Linked DNA regions of Prochlorococcus marinus str. MIT 0918. Each later gene encodes a partner of the first gene's protein in a complex. Links are inferred from orthologs where the notes say so. Each region holds a gene or a part of one and is shown on either strand. Other genes may lie near its edges.

Region 1 (7,973 bases):
TCTTCAAGAGAATGAAAGCTAATCACACCAAAGATTCCACCAGGTAAAAGCCAATTTGGAGCTGTTTTTAAAAGTTTCTCAAGAGCTTCTATTTCATTATTAATGGCAATGCGTAGTGCTTGAAAAGTTTTTGTTGCTGGATGAATGCGACCATACCTTAATTTATTTGGATAACATCCTCCTATGGCATATGCAAGTTCAGTAGTGCCTTCATAAGGACCTTTCATTAAAAGGTCATTTTTGATTTTTCTTGCTATTCGTCTAGAAAACTTTTCTTCTCCGTATTTATAAATCAGATCAGCAAGAGATTTTTCATCTAATTGTTCTATTAGTTCTTTTGCTGTCATGCCTTTGCTTGGATTCATTCGCATGTCAATTGGTCCATTAAAACGAAAGCTGAAGCCTCTATTGGCATGATCGATTTGAGGACTGCTTACGCCTAAATCAGCAAAAACACAAGCAACTTTTTCTTGGGGAATAAAATCAGCAAAATTAGATGAAATAAGTTTTACTCTGGATTCAAAGGAAAGAAGTCGTTTGGATGCTGTTTCAATGGCATTTGGATCTTGATCTAAGCCAATAATGTTAAAACTTGGAAAACTTTTAAGTACTAAGGCAGCATGCTCCCCAGCTCCAATAGTTGCATCAACCATCATGCCTTTTTCCAGTAATACATTGGGGAGTTTGCTAATTGCTTCCAATAATTCTTTAGCCAAAACAGGTGTGTGTTTGAAATTGGATGTGACAACCTTTGATTCTTCTTTCATAACAACTACCTAATATCTAAAGTATCCCTTTATGTGTTTGGCACCATGTCGCAGCTTGAAACGCGAACGGAGCCAATGGTGGTTAATTTTGGCCCCCATCATCCTTCGATGCACGGTGTTTTGCGTTTAGTAGTCACACTTGATGGAGAGGATGTAATTGATTGTGAGCCAGTCATTGGTTATCTACATCGTGGCATGGAGAAAATTGCTGAAAATAGAACAAATGTAATGTATGTGCCTTATGTAAGTCGAATGGATTATGCGGCTGGGATGTTTTATGAAGCAATTGTGGTAAATGCACCAGAACGCTTGGCAAATATATCTATTCCAAAGCGAGCTAGCTACATTCGAGTATTAATGTTGGAATTAAATAGAATCGCAAATCACCTGCTTTGGTTAGGACCGTTTTTGGCAGATGTGGGAGCCCAAACACCATTTTTCTATATTTTTAGAGAGCGAGAAATGATTTATGACCTTTGGGAAGCTGCAACCGGTCAAAGATTAATTAATAATAATTATTTTCGCATTGGTGGTGTTGCTGCTGATTTGCCATGGGGCTGGCTTGAAAAATGCCAAGATTTCTGCAATTGGTTTGGTCCAAAGATTGATGAATATGAAAAACTAATTACTAATAATCCAATTTTTAGACGTCGTATTGAAGGTTTAGGTGCGATATCGAAAGATCAAGCACTGAATTGGAGTTTGTCCGGACCAATGTTGCGTGCATCTGGAGTGGCTTGGGATTTAAGAAAAGTTGATCATTATGAGTGTTATGACGATTTTGATTGGGCAATTGCTTGTGAAAAAGAAGGTGATTGTTATGCCCGCTATCGAGTCAGAATTGAGGAAATGCGTGAATCGTTAAAAATTTTACGACAAGCTTGTGAAATGATTCCTGGAGGCCCTACAGAAAATCTTGAGGCTTCACGAATGAAAGAAGGAAAAACTAGTCCTTTTGCAGGTTTTGATTATCAATATGTTGCTAAAAAAGTTGCTCCAACATTCAAAATTCCTCAAGGTGAACTTTATACGCGTTTAGAATCAGGTAAAGGGGAAATAGGTGTCTTTATTCAAGGAAATAATGATGTCACTCCATGGCGATTTAAAATACGTGCTGCTGATCTAAATAATTTGCAAATCCTTCCTCATATTTTGAAGGGTGCAAAAGTGGCTGACATTATGGCAATTCTTGGCTCAATAGACGTAATTATGGGTTCTGTTGACCGCTGATTATTGTGAAATCTATTAAGAGGGAAGATTTTTTGCATTTACAGCGTACTGTTCGGTTTGGTGATACTGATGCTGCAGGGGTAATTCATTTTCACCATTTACTTAGATGGTGTCATGAAGCTTGGGAAGAAAGTCTTGAGAACTATGGGCTTCAAGCAGTTGAGATATTTCCATCCTCTAAAGATTTAGCAGTAGACTTATCGATTGCATTGCCAATTGTTCATTGTGAAGCGGATTTTTTTTCTCCCATTCGCATTAGTGAAAAATTGGCTATTGAGCTTTGTCCAGTCAGATTAGACATTAGTAGTTTTGAAGTTCAATACAAGTTCCAATCAGATCGGTCCAATGTTGCAGTTGCTTTAATAAGACATCGGTCGATCAATCCAGATACACGTTCTTTGTGTGAGTTGCCAAATAAGATTCATCTCTGGTTAGAATCAGCTGCTGTTAACCACGGTATTAGTTCTCTTTAGCCTTGACCCAGGCTTGCCATTTTTGAAGTTCCCATTTGCCTAATTTATTTCTTGATAATTCTGGGCAATTGAACCAATTCATTGGTTTTTCATAAGGTAACCAATCATTAGTAATATTTTTCAATTTTGATAAAAATGGTTGATGGCTAATGTTGATTGTTTCTGCATTGAATCTTACAAGTGCAACTATTCGTTCTCCCCACTCCATATTTTTTATAGGTAGAAGCAATAAGGAATCTATTGGAATGCTTTTTTTTTGAGCAGCTTCTAGAAGCTTGATTTGTAATTGTTCTGGGAAAACAATTTCCCCACCAGAATTTATAGCTGTATCTCTTCTTCCAAGAATTTTGAGTTGTTGCATTTGATTATCAATAACTAATTCTGCAGCATCTCCTGATTCCCACCATCCATTGTTACTTGCAATCGATTTGAGCTCGCCATTTTCTGTTAAAAATTTAGCTATCCTCTTTGTTCGAATTTGTAGTGCATTATTAATTCCAATTCGCAATTGAATATCATTTAAAGGTATGCCTAAAAGATTATTTCCAGATAAGAAATGCTCTGGATTTTGAGAGGTAATCATAGCTGCTGTCTCAGTTGTGCCATAACAAGGTGCTAAACGAATATTTAGGATTCTGGCTTGTTTGGCTATGTGCTGTGAAATAGCTGATCCTCCCACCCAAATTACGGAGAATAATTGTAACCAACGAATTCCAGAAGGATGCTGAATGAGACGAGTGAGTTGAGTTGGTACTAAAGATGTAATTAGTGGACTTTTGTTCTGATCAATTAAACTAAGTGATTGGGCCTCTAGTTCATAAGGGTTATTCATTATTGCAGGCTTTATAGATATATATTTTGCACCCCAGCATCGACTTCTCCACCAAGGTAGTAGTCCACTTACATGGCACATGGGCAGCCCATTTACTATTTGACAATTTTTTGGGTCTAACGAAATAGATTGCAACCATTGACCAGTTGCTAATGCTGATTGATCTAGATGTCTATAAGGATGTAGACATAATTGATATCTTCCACTAGTTCCCCCCCCTTGAATAATTATCCCTGGTTCATGAGGTAATAAGTTTTCTTTAAGAATGCTTTGTTGTTTATTACCCGAGCGCAATTCGACCCAACAGCCTTTGTCAATTGCTTGAGCAAGTTCCTTGATATATTCTTCAGGATCTTCCCCTGTCCAGCTTATAGATTTTAGCTGGTTCATGCAGCATCCCACACTAATTGTGGGTTATAGGAAAAAAGTGGTCCATTGGGACACCAGCCTGGAGCCAACCCAGGCTGGGTAGGAGTAGCTCCTTTTTGCTGCAATGCTGCGAAATGTTCTACCCAACGTCGACCAATTCCAGTTTCAAAACATGTACTGATTGTTTTATAACTATTTTTTGTACTTAGCTCGGCAAGCAAATCTCTTGGATCCCCTTCTAATAGTGGCCGTCTTACTTGCCAATTCTTCCAAGTTTTTCTTAATGAAGGGTAGAGTATTAGTGATTCATCTAGAGCAACAGGTATTTGATTTGCTAATTCTTGTAACCCTTCAATATCATTAAAAGGAAGAGGTTGTTCTAGCCATTCAAGTTTAGGCTCATTATGTAATAGATCTGCCCAGTCTTTAGCTTGCTTGCGATTCCAGGAACCATTTGCATCTATCCTTAACAGTGAATTTTTAGGTATTCGAAAAAGTATTTGCTTTACTAAATTAATGTTGAAGTTATTAGAAGAATTAGTGACTTTCCATTTATAAGTAAGACTTTTTTGTAACAGTTGATTTTTTTCTAGAAATGAATCGAGTGTGCTTAATATTAGCGATTTATCAGTAGGCAATAATAATGCAGATGAAGAGACCTTTAGCCAATTTTGTTTGGATTCGCTACCGATTAAACCATCTATTTCTGCTAAAGCAGCTCCAATGGCAAATCCAAGAGAGCCTGGCCATGTTTTTATTTTTTTTTCTAAGGCTTCGCGAGAAGTTGTAGTACTTAGATTATTTATTATTCTTGCGCATATTTGTAGTTCTGATATTTGCAATGGGGAAATTTCTCCCCAGCCTATTCTCCCTCTGTCATTTCGAAGTTTAATTAACCAGCCTTTTTTTTCTTTGATAACTCCTGTTGAAGTTTGGAGTGGTTTAGTTAAAGGGAATGAGAAGGGCTTAGATTTGAGTTGTAGATTCATTTATTTTAGCTTAAAAACCCTTGCTCAAAGAAAGGATTAATTCCTAACCCAATGCCTAATCCAATTCCATTTAATGTTTGAAAACGTAAGGCTAAAAACTTACTTTCACTAATCATTTCAGGATGGTTGTGGTGCTTTTTAAGTAAACGAATTAATTTAATGGCAGGCGGCAATCCAATTAATCCTAATAAAGATGTAATTGGCCAGTGACCATAAATGATTGGGATGAATTCCAATCCAAAAGTTAGTATTACAAACCAAGGTACTAAATCAGAAGCTCTATGAGTCCCTAAGCGCACTAATAATGTCTTTTTGCCATGTGCAGAATCCTCGACCACTTGATGAAAATTGGCACAAAATAGTACTAATGTAGTTGCCAAAGCTGGCCCTCCTCCTAGTAAAGTCGCTGTACTCCAAGGGATTACGTTTGCGTTAGTTGAGATAACTAAAAGTGCTGAAGCTGTAGCAAAGGGCCCAAATGCAATCCAACACAGAGGTTCTCCCCAACCTTGATATCCGAGTCTAAAAGGAGGACCTTGATACAGATAACCAAGGGCGCAACTGCCTATTACTAATAAAAAAACAGCAACATGACTTCTTAGTGCCAGAATTAGAATTAATAACAATCCTAGTAAAAGTGCAAAATAGGCAAGGTTTCGAACTAATCGTCTTTTTCCAGTTAGTGTAACGACAGAGTGGAACTTAAATTCATCAACTCCTGTTGCTGAATCAAATAGATCATTAGTTAAGTTTTCCCAGATTAAAAGAAAAATAGAAGCTATTAGAAATCCAAGTAATTGGTCTAACCGTAAATCTTCTCTTGCTCCTATCGTCCATCCTGCTGCTAATAATACCGGCATAATGGCCACTGAATACAGTGGCCATTTAATGGCTTTTTTCCATAAGTGCCTTCTTTGTTTTTTTGAAGAATGAAGTGATGCAACAGCATTTTTGTCTTTCATAGGATTTTGATCTACTCCTCCTAGGCTGGGTTACGGTTTATACATTTCATTAGTCTCTTTTATCATTACCTAATTAGGAATGAAGATCAGCTTGACATTTAGTGAAATTTTGCAAGCTTCTTTACGAGGCTGGAATTTAAGGCGGCCTGATCAATGTTTATTGAGCCTTGCTTTACCAATTGATCTGATAGATCCGCTGAAGCAATTATCTAGAATTAGCAATCAACATCAGTTTGGTTTTTTGTGGGATCAAGCTCCTGGAATTTCTATTGCTGCCTCAGGACAATGTCAGAATTTTGAATTAATTGGCCAACGTAGGTTTGAATTAGCTCAAAGATTCAGTGATGAGACTTTTACAAGATTGGTTGATCTTTCCCCTGACGTGCCAATCCAGGCGAAACCAAGGATTTTGTATGCATTTACATTTTTTGAACAAACTACTGATTCTAAAAGGGTAGCTAAGGCAACCCCTGCTGTACAGGCTGTCTTGCCTAGATGGCAGTTGACTGCCCAGGCTGGGAGTGGATGGCTCAGGTTGAATTCTGTGATTGCTCATGAAGCCGATATAAGGGATTTTGTAGAGCAGATTTGGTTGATGCGTGAAAACTTGTTGGAATCTTTAGTAAATTCAACTTCTATAAAAATTAAAAGTTGGACTGCTATTAATACTGTTCAGGATTGGCAAAAAAATTATCGTTTGGCTTTAAAAACAGGAATTAATTTAGTAGAGTCTGGTGAGCTTGAGAAATTAGTACTTGCAGTTAGACAATCAGTTTTATTGAAGAATCCATTAGACCCTATAGAATTACTTTCGAATTTAAGAAAAAAGCAAAAAGGGAGTTGTCGCTTCCTTTGGAAGCGGTCTAATGATGAATCATTCTTTGCAGCATCTCCGGAACGCTTGCTTAGTATGAAACAAGGAAATTTACAGACCGATGCTTTGGCTGGAACTGCACGTAGCGATGATAGCGGTGAAGATTTGCTTAAATCTGAAAAAAATTTAAGAGAACATGAATTAGTAGTTTCTTCAATTCAAAACCAATTAGTTAAAAAAGGATTATCTCCTATTCGACTTAGATGCCCTCGTGTAGCCAGACATGGTCATTTGATTCATCTGCATACACCAATTAAAGCTAAAGCCCAAGGGTTTACCCCTCTTGACTTAGTTCAAACTTTACACCCTACCCCTGCTGTAGCTGGTTTTCCAAGAAGCAAGTCAATGCAATGGTTGCAAACACTTGAACCATTTGATCGAGCATATTACGCTGCTCCAATTGGTTGGATAGATAATTCTGGTAATGCCGAATTTCGAGTTGCTATTAGATATGGATATACCCAAGGTAAAAATTTGCATTTAATTGCAGGGGCTGGATTAGTTAAAGGTTCTTCGGTAGAGGGAGAATTACAAGAAGTGGGGTTAAAACTTGCTGTGTTAGCTAATCAATTTGATCTTGGGTTACAAAATCAAGCAATATCTTTTAATAGGCATTGAATTACTTGATCGGCAAGAGGAATATTCATTAATCGTTCGACTTCTCTTATGCCTGTTGGACTTGTGACGTTTATTTCACTAAGCATTCCTCCAATTACATCAATCCCTACAAAAAATAGACCTTCATTTTTAAGAGAAGGGCCTAATTCATCACAAATGTTCTTTTCTCGAACTGTTAGCTCTGTAGCTTCAGCATTACCTCCTAAAGCAAGATTACTTCTAAAATCCCCGTATTTTGGTCTACGGTTTATCGCACCAAATGGATCCCCATTGACTAATAGAATTCGTTTATCGCCTTCAGTAACTTTAGGAAGAAATTTTTGCATCATTACAGGCATTTGTTCTTGAGTTGTGACTAGTTCAAGTAATGCATCAATGCCTTCTGCTGCATTAGCTACTCGAATCACACCTTGACCTCCTTTTCCACCTAAAGGCTTTAAAACTACTTCGCCTTGTTCTTTTGCAAAATCCTTTAATTCGTTGACCCTACTTGCTACCAATGTAGGGGCCATTAATTTGCTGAACCTTAGTGCCCCAAGCTTTTCATTCCATGCTCTAAGGGAAGAAGGTTTATTCAGAACTAATACTCCATCCCGTTCTGCTACTTCTAGTAAATGAGTTGCATATAAGAAAGCTTCATTAACAGGAGGGTCTTTGCGCATCCAAATGCAATCAAATGCATTTAAATCAAGATTCACTGGTTCTCCTAGAGTTATCCATGGATCAGGGATAATAGTTCTGGCTACAACTCTAGCTTTTGCTCCGATTGCTTGAAGGTCTGCAGGGGTGCATCCCCAAACCTCAATAGAAGCTCTATGAGCTGCTTCTATCAAGGCTGCAGTTGAATCTTTTGCAGGAT
Region 2 (8,026 bases), 120 kb from region 1 along the record:
TGTAAGTGTAGATATGGTTTTAGATAACCTTTCAACCAACGCAAAGCTCGCAACTAAAATAATAACTTCTACTGCAAAAAGAATTTCATCAACAAGGCCAAATAGCGATGCCCATAAAGCACTAAAAAACAGCCTTATGACCTCAAAAGATAAAGTTCCCCAGAAGACTCGAGTAAAAATAAACCTTTTTACAGAAAGTTACTGGGGAAACTTCAATGAAAAATAATTTTATTCCAGATTACTTAAGCAGAACCTACGCCTGTATAAGAACCATAGAAGAAAATACCTAGAACAAAAATAACTGCAATGCCTCCTGCAGTTGCTACTAACCATAAAGGTAGTTGCCCTTCTGTCCAACGTCGTTCCCATGAAACAGCTGGTCGACCATCTGGAAGCCTGTCTGGTAGACGTCCATCAGGTCCCTTTAATTTAGAGCTCATGATTAAAGAAGAATTTAATTAAAGAAATAGCTTGAGAACAAAATCCCTAGAACAAAAACAAGCAAAAGCCCTAGATAAAGGCTTGTTCGGTTCAGCTCAACCGAAAGCTTGTTTGGATTTGGATTGACTTGCATAGCTAAAAAAGTAAGTCGTAAATTAACGACGGATGAACTGCATAGCAGCAATGGCACCTAAGAAAAATACTGTTGGAATTGCCAAAGCATGAACTGCAAGCCAGCGCACCGTAAAAACTGGGTAGGTGCGGACTTCAACAGCCTGTAAGGGAGAAGAAGAATTTGTCATTGGTTATTTCAGGCGCAGATCAAGTTGAGCTTTTGACTCAAAGCGTTGCGTCACTACTGGAGCCTTACTTTCAGAAGCCTGAAAATAAGTATCTGGTCGTGGAGTTCCAAATGCGTCATAGGCAAGGCCAGTTGACACAAATAAAAATCCTGCGATAAAGATCGCTGGCAGTGTCACAGCATGGATAATCCAATAACGGACACTGGTAATGATCTCAAAAAACGGGCGTTCCCCGGTGGAGCCGGCAGCCATAGCCTCACGCGTATTATCTGCTAGATCCTACAAGGGTGTTACTAAAGATAGGGCAGGTTTATCAGCATGGTTACAGAGCGTTGTGCATTTAAATCCAATTTATGCATCCCCAACCCAGCGCAAAACATGTCCTCTTTCCCCTAGGGCAAAGCCTTTAGAGGAATTAGTCTGGGAATTTTCTATAAAAAATATTCGAATAAAATTTGTTGGAGTTGCGTAACCAATTGGATCTTTTTCCCAAGTTTTTCCTTCATCTTTACTGACTAAAAGAGTTCCATTCCCACCTGCAGCCCAAATTTCACCTTCAGGGTCCCAAGCCATATCCAAATAGTTATAACCATTAACTAAAGGAATAATTGGTTTTGACCAACTCTCATAATCATCAGCTTGTTCATTTAAACGAATTTCAGCTCCTCTTGAAAGCATCCAAAGCTGTCCATTAGGTTGAAATCCCAATGTTTGAACTCTCTTACTACTAGCCCTTTGATGAGACTGCCATGTTTGATCTTCTTTATCTAAGGTGACAAAGAAATTTCCTAAACTACTAACGCTTACATAAGACCCATCATCTCTTCTACGCAAATCCCTAACCCCACCAGAAGCTTCAGCAACCCTTGCTTCCCAATTATTTCCTCCATCAGTTGTTTGATAAACAGCACCTGCGGTAGTCGCGAGTTCAGCTGAGTCTTTATCAAGAGTAGTTATTAAATAAGGGTTTCCTGGTAATTTATTTCCAAGTAATAAACGAGTCCAGGTTTTCCCAGCATTATCACTATGCATAATCAAATTAGGTTGGCCCACCAGCCATCCTTCCTCACCTTTAAAATCAATACTCATTAGCCTAAAATTTTCTTCGCTCGGAATTTCTAAGTCTCTATCTTGCCAAGTAACTCCACCATCATTTGTTTCGAGAATCAACCTATTTGCCCCTACTAAAAACCCATGACTATCGTCTACAAATCCAATATCTAATGGATTATCATCGCTCGCTAATTTAATTTCTTCCCATGGGCTCATTTGTTGAGTAGGAAGTCTTGTAGTTGTAACACACCCACTTAGACCTAAGCCTAGGCAGAGAATTAATATGAGATTGAAAGAATAAACTAGTAGTTTTTTCATGATTTTCTTAATGCAAGGAATAGAGGGACAAGAAACAAGCAGCAGCAAAAGCTAACCCACCAAAAATAAGTACATTCTTCTGCCCTGGTGGAAGAGTATTAAAACCAAAGCCATAAACCACATTATCTTCAAATCCATCAGCAGGTTCAAATTTAGCTCCTATATCCTTATACGCTGGGTATCTTGCTCTGCAAACTGGGCATCTAAAACTTATTTGGTCAAGATCTAAAAAAGAGGTCCCTGGAGGAATTCCATATTTTTTAAGGCCTTCTTTAGGGTCATAAACATAACCACAACCTCTGCATTCAAATCTATTAAAACTAAGATCTCTCGGGAGATCTGGTTTTTTTTGATCAGAGTTTTGTTTTGCACCATCATCAGTACTAAATTCCATTTCATTGGATTTAGACTGATCAAATGCATTGTTCAGTTCATCGCTCACCGTTTGCACTTTCACACAACCCAACTCTATCTAGGAAAGTGCGCTTAAGTGAGTGTCAAAATAATAATAAAGTTTTTGATGCATCATGTTTGCTCTTCAGGGTTACGACGCATTTCTTGGCTTTCTTTTAATTTCAGCGGCTGTGCCCATTCTGGCATTAGTCACAAACAAACTTATATCTCCATTAAGCAAATCCGGGGAAAGAGAGCTGACCTATGAATCAGGGATGGAACCTATAGGTGGTGCATGGATTCAATTTAATATTCGTTATTACATGTTCGCGCTTGTTTTTGTGATTTTTGATGTTGAGACTGTATTTCTTTATCCTTGGGCAGTTGCATTTCACAAGCTTGGTTTATTAGCATTTATTGAAGCGCTCATATTCATCTCAATTCTAATTGTTGCACTAGCATATGCCTGGCGCAAAGGAGCACTTGAATGGAGCTAATTAAGTGACTGATCTTCCTTCAAAAGATGCTATTCGAGACATTCGTGAGGCTACTTGTGGCCCAGTTGGTGCACCGCAAATAACTAGTGACCTAAGCGAAAACATAATTCTTACAAGCCTTGATGATCTTCATAATTGGGCAAGATTAAGCAGCTTATGGCCGCTTTTATATGGAACTGCATGTTGTTTTATAGAATTCGCTGCTTTAATTGGTTCTAGATTTGACTTTGACAGGTTTGGACTTGTACCTAGAAGTTCACCACGACAAGCAGACCTTTTAATAGTGGCAGGGACAGTGACAATGAAAATGGCACCGGCTTTAGTAAGACTTTATGAGCAAATGCCAGATCCAAAATATGTAATTGCTATGGGGGCTTGCACCATTACAGGGGGAATGTTCAGTGCAGACTCAACTACTGCTGTAAGGGGAGTGGACAAATTAATTCCCGTAGACCTTTATTTACCAGGTTGTCCTCCAAGGCCAGAAGCTATCTTTGATGCAGTCATAAAGCTAAGAAAAAAAGTAGGGAATGAATCATTTACTGATCGAGAAAAAATAGCTCCAACTCATCGTTACTTCACGATTCCACATCAAATGAAAAGAGTTTCACCATTAACTAATGGCCAATACTTAAATTTAAAAACTGATGATGAATCTATAATGCTAAACCCTTCAACAAATATTAAAATAGAAACTAAAAAAGAAAGAGAAGAAGAAAAACAAACTTCTTCTAACTGAATTAATTAAATTAATCTAATCATGGAAAAAGAAGAGAGCAATAAAATTGAAAATATTTCTGAAAAAGAGCAAGTCAATGAGACTGGTCCTATCAGCAACTTTTTAACAAATGAAGGATTAGAGCATACAAACAGTGCACCTGATCATATCGGAATAGAAATTATCAATTTAGCACCAAGCAAACTGATTGATGTTGTATTAAAGTTAAAAGAAATAGGATTTAATTACCTTCAATGTCAAGGCGGATATGATGAAGGCCCAGGTGCAAATCTAGTTTCTTTCTACCATCTAATTTCTATAGAAGATTATTTTAAAAGCAAGCAACCTAGAGAAGTAAGGTTAAAAGTATTCCTTGATAGAAATGGGGATTTAACTGTACCATCTCTTTATAAAATATTTCGAGGTTCTGATTGGCAAGAGAGGGAAACTTTTGATATGTTTGGTATTATTTACGATGGTCATCCACGTCTAAAAAGATTATTAATGCCAGAAGATTGGAAAGGATGGCCATTAAGAAAAGACTATATTCAGCCAGACTTTTACGAAATGCAAGATGCATATTAATTTTCTCTTTTATATTTTCTGTAAAAATGCATCACAGCTCTTGAAAGGCGGGCAGGATCATGGCGCAATGTTGCACTAGTTGAGATGCCTTTTTGTAACGATGCAGTAAAAACTTTATACCCTTGGGCTCGAAGACTATTTAAATCACATTGAACTGGTTCCGCACCTCTTGAAAGATAATAATCAAGCAAAGGTGAAGGCGCGACAGATTCATGCGCCAAGATAAAATTAAAAATTCTTCTTGTAATCCCAAGACTAGCCAGTTGAGCTTCAATAGCCCTTACATGACCTGTTACATCAAGACCATCAGTCTCTCCAGGTTGAGTCATTAAGTTGCATATATATATTTTAGGGGCTTTGCTCTTTTGTATTGCCTCAACAATTTGCGGAACAAGCAAATTAGGTAAAAGAGATGTATATAAACTACCTGGCCCAAGCACAATTAATTCGGCATTTTCTATTGCCTCTATCGCACTAGGTAGTGCTGCTGGGTATTCTGGATAACATCCAATTCTTGCAATAGGAGATCTAACCTTCCCAATCGCAGACTCACCTTCAATTCGATCGCCATTTTCCAGCTCAGCCCATAAACTAACATCTGCATTAGTAGCAGGGACAACTTGGCCTTGAACAGCAAGTACACGACTTGAAGCTGTTATAGCTGTTTCAAGATTGCCAGTAATCGAAGTTAAAGCAGATAAAAACAAATTCCCAAAACTATGGCCAACTAATCCTGTGCCAGAGGAAAAGCGATATTGGAAAAGCCTTGTTAGAAGAGATTCTTCAGTAGAGAGAGCAGCCAAACAATTTCTTATATCCCCAGGGGGCTGAACACCTAGCTCCCTCCTCAAAATTCCACTACTCCCTCCATCATCAGCAACAGTCACAATTGCTGTAATTCGACTGCTATATTTTTTCAGCCCTTTAAGCAGAGTAGAAAGTCCTGTCCCCCCTCCTATTGCAACAATATTCGGTCCTCTATTGAGTTTACTTTTAGCACGCAAAGCATCTAGCAAAAGAGCATCCTTATCAGGTGCTACTGCCTTCTGTATAGATGTAAAGCTTCTACTCTGACCCCATATTACAAGAGAAATACCAAGAAGAAATACCAATGGTCCCGTAATACTTCGTGGCAAAAACTTCGTAATTGCTCCAATTAAAAAGAAGATACCTTCAACTAGCCAATAAATTGGCCTCAAATCAGCCCATATAGATGCTCCGAAAAAAGCTACTATTAATCCAATCCCAGATATAATCAACCATCTTTTTAGGACAAGCCCTGGCAATAGCCAGCTCAACGACCTTTGAATTCGCCAAAGCAAATCAAATTGATTCGCTCTTTTCGAATTGCTTTTTCGCCCTCCGAAACTTTTATGGCCTCTAGAGATCCTATCTTTCACAATCACTTATGAGAAAAAACACAATTGCAAAATCTGACAAATTAGACTCAAACGAACTCTAAGGGAAAGTCCTTTTCAGTCAAATTCAATAAATAAACAATATGGAAAATGTATCATCTACAAAAACATTATCTAAGAATTGCCCAGTTGTTCAGATGAGAGACCTATCAATAAAGCTAGGCCTAAATACTATTTTAAACAAAGTAAACTTAACAATGAAGCCTGGGGAAAGAATTGCGATAGTTGGGCCATCTGGGTCAGGTAAATCAACGATTTTAAGGCTATTAGCGGGTCTTTTACTACCCTCAAGTGGAGAATTAAAAATATTTGGGAACCTACAGAAATATTTAAGATTAGACCAGAATTATCCCCCTGATGTGCGATTGGTTTTTCAAAACCCAGCCTTAATCGCATCACTAACTGTGGCAGAAAATGTAGGTTTTTTATTAAGAAAAAGCTCAGACATTAGTGAAAAAAAAATAAATGAAATGGTTATTTCATGTCTTGAGGATGTAGGACTTTACAAAGTTGAAAACAAACTCCCAGGTCAACTCAGTGGAGGCATGCAAAAACGAGTCAGTTTTGCACGTGCATTAATAAAAGATCCTTACCACCCCTCTTATTCGTCCATGCCTCTATTACTCTTTGATGAACCCACCGCGGGACTAGATCCTGTTGCAAGTACAAGAATTGAAGATCTAATTGTCAAAACAACCACTTTAGCCAAAGGATGTTCAATAGTAGTTAGCCATGTAATGAGCACAATTGAACGGTCTGCTGAAAGGGTTTTAATGCTATATGGGGGAGGATTTCAGTGGGATGGTTCCGTTGAAGATTTCAAAACCAGTGAAAACCCTTACATTAAACAGTTCCGAACAGGTAGCCTTGAAGGGCCAATGAAACCTAAAGAAATTTAACTCCCATGCGGCGAAGCTTTCGTGATGCCATTGTTGGATTTTCCCTTGTAGGAGGAGTTGTCATTTTTTCAGGACTAACTCTTTGGCTAAAAGGGATCAAACTAACATCAAAGACCTGGTCTTTAACAGCTAGTTTCAATGATGCCAGTGGTTTATCCCAAGGCACTCCAGTAACTTTTAGAGGTATACAAGTAGGATCTGTCAAAAAAATAACTTTTGGGCAAAACAATGTAATGGCTAAAGTTTCTATCAACAATCCTGATCTGATTTTATTTCAACCTGTTTTTGCAAAGATTCAAACCAGCTCACTTCTTGGAGGGGATGCAGAAATAGCCTTAATAAGTAAAGGTTCGCAAATTAAAAGTCTTAGTTTTTCGCCAAAAAAAGACAATTGTTCATCAGAGTTAATTGTTTGTGATGGAGATTCCATCGAAGGGAGAGAATTGCAAGATATTTCTAAACTAACTGGAGAAATAAATAAGTTTCTTAATGAAGCTGAAAACAAAGAAATCATAGAGAAAGTTGTGACTTCTATAGAACAATTTGACTCAACTCAAGCAAACCTTGATGAATTAATACAATTGTCAAAATTAGAATTAAAAAAGACTCGTCCAATTATCAAAGATCTGAAAAAAAGTGTTTCACACATAAATAATATTTTAGGTTCAATCGACGATCCTGAAGTACTTAAAGATGTCAAGGCTAGTACAGCATCCATACAATCATTCACTGCAAAGCTTGATAAAATAAGTGACAAAGTTGATGAGCTCGTGAATGATGAAGATTTGACTAATGCTTTTAAAGATGCTGCAATTGGGATAGGTAAACTATTTAATGATATTTACAAATAATAGATTTATATTTATTTCACGGTATTAATTGCATCCATCGCAATTGAAGCCAAAGCTTGATCAGTTGCTTTGGGAAGTTGAACATATTTACCTCCTGCAGCTTCTGCCAACTCTTTACCAATACCACTAGCAATAAACTTTCTTTCAGTATCTATTACTAATAGTTTAATACCTAACATTCGATAACGCGAAGCAACATCTAAGACCTCTTGTTTCAAATCAACAGAACTCTCTCCTTCCAGCTCAGGCTGACCCAAAGATTTACTAAGGGGAATATTTCCTCGGCCATCTGTTATTGCGACGACTACAACTTGCCCTAAATCTCCTGTAGCAAGTGCATTAGCTCCGACTCGGGCCGCTTGTGTTAAACCATGGGCAAGAGGGGAGCCGCCTCCACAAGGCATTGTTTCCAGTCTTCTCTTTGCTGCTGTAATAGATCTTGTAGGTGGCAATAAGACCTCAGCCTGTTCTCCTCTAAATGGGATCAAGGATACTTCGTCACGACTTTCATAAGCTTCTGTTAAAAGTCTAATCAAGGCTCCTTTTGCACT

What was found.
Region 2: the proteins of O5636_RS07830 (region 1) and nuoB are in contact, whole or in part, in a cryo-EM structure (PDB 6KHJ), measured with the Thermosynechococcus vestitus proteins. The link is inferred for Prochlorococcus marinus str. MIT 0918 from one-to-one orthologs. Residues at the interface, in WP_011057128.1 of Thermosynechococcus vestitus: Pro17, His18, His19, Pro20, Ser21, Met22, Val25, Arg27, Met29, Thr31, Ile38, Asp39, Cys40, Glu41, Pro42, Val43, Ile44, Gly45, Tyr46, Leu47, His48, Arg49, Gly50, Met51, Lys53, Ile54, Asn57, Arg58, Pro65, Tyr66; in WP_011056552.1 of Thermosynechococcus vestitus: Leu46, Met47, Tyr48, Thr50, Ala51, Cys52, Phe54, Ile55, Glu56, Ala58, Ala59, Ile61, Gly62, Ser63, Arg64, Phe65, Asn76, Pro78, Thr89, Thr91, Lys93, Met94, Ala97, Leu101, Met123, Phe124, Ser126, Asp127, Ser128, Tyr129.

The regions. Positions count from the first base shown.
Region 1 is NZ_CP114780.1:1,446,265-1,454,237, forward strand. Bases 1-2,904 are described here. They hold O5636_RS07830 (NAD(P)H-quinone oxidoreductase subunit H), read left to right. Parts: upstream 1-812; coding sequence 813-1,997; downstream 1,998-2,904. Other genes in these bases: rsmH (16S rRNA (cytosine(1402)-N(4))-methyltransferase RsmH), read right to left, coding at 1-767; O5636_RS07835 (acyl-CoA thioesterase), read left to right, coding at 2,003-2,470; O5636_RS07840 (AMP-binding protein), read right to left, coding at 2,457-2,904. Outside these bases: more of O5636_RS07840, read right to left, coding at 2,905-3,692; O5636_RS07845 (o-succinylbenzoate synthase), read right to left, coding at 3,689-4,660; menA (2-carboxy-1,4-naphthoquinone phytyltransferase), read right to left, coding at 4,666-5,622; O5636_RS07855 (isochorismate synthase), read left to right, coding at 5,702-7,114; gshB (glutathione synthase), read right to left, coding at 7,087-7,973.
Region 2 is NZ_CP114780.1:1,563,691-1,571,716, reverse strand. What follows is about bases 1,933-4,889. They hold nuoB (NADH-quinone oxidoreductase subunit NuoB), read left to right. Parts: upstream 1,933-3,035; coding sequence 3,036-3,743; downstream 3,744-4,889. Other genes in these bases: O5636_RS08470 (gluconeogenesis factor YvcK family protein), read right to left, coding at 4,304-4,889; O5636_RS08475 (NAD(P)H-quinone oxidoreductase subunit J), read left to right, coding at 3,765-4,307; O5636_RS08485 (NAD(P)H-quinone oxidoreductase subunit 3), read left to right, coding at 2,642-3,004; O5636_RS08490 (rubredoxin), read right to left, coding at 2,122-2,508; O5636_RS08495 (photosynthesis system II assembly factor Ycf48), read right to left, coding at 1,933-2,114. Also shown: mtnP (S-methyl-5'-thioadenosine phosphorylase), read left to right, coding at 1-226; O5636_RS08515 (photosystem II reaction center protein J), read right to left, coding at 243-440; O5636_RS08510 (photosystem II reaction center protein L), read right to left, coding at 455-574; psbF (cytochrome b559 subunit beta), read right to left, coding at 597-743; psbE (cytochrome b559 subunit alpha), read right to left, coding at 747-995; more of O5636_RS08495, read right to left, coding at 1,095-1,932; more of O5636_RS08470, read right to left, coding at 4,890-5,707; O5636_RS08465 (ABC transporter ATP-binding protein), read left to right, coding at 5,809-6,624; O5636_RS08460 (MlaD family protein), read left to right, coding at 6,630-7,475; bchD (magnesium chelatase ATPase subunit D), read right to left, coding at 7,487-8,026. UniProt on the Escherichia coli protein: NDH-1 shuttles electrons from NADH, via FMN and iron-sulfur (Fe-S) centers, to quinones in the respiratory chain. The immediate electron acceptor for the enzyme in this species is ubiquinone.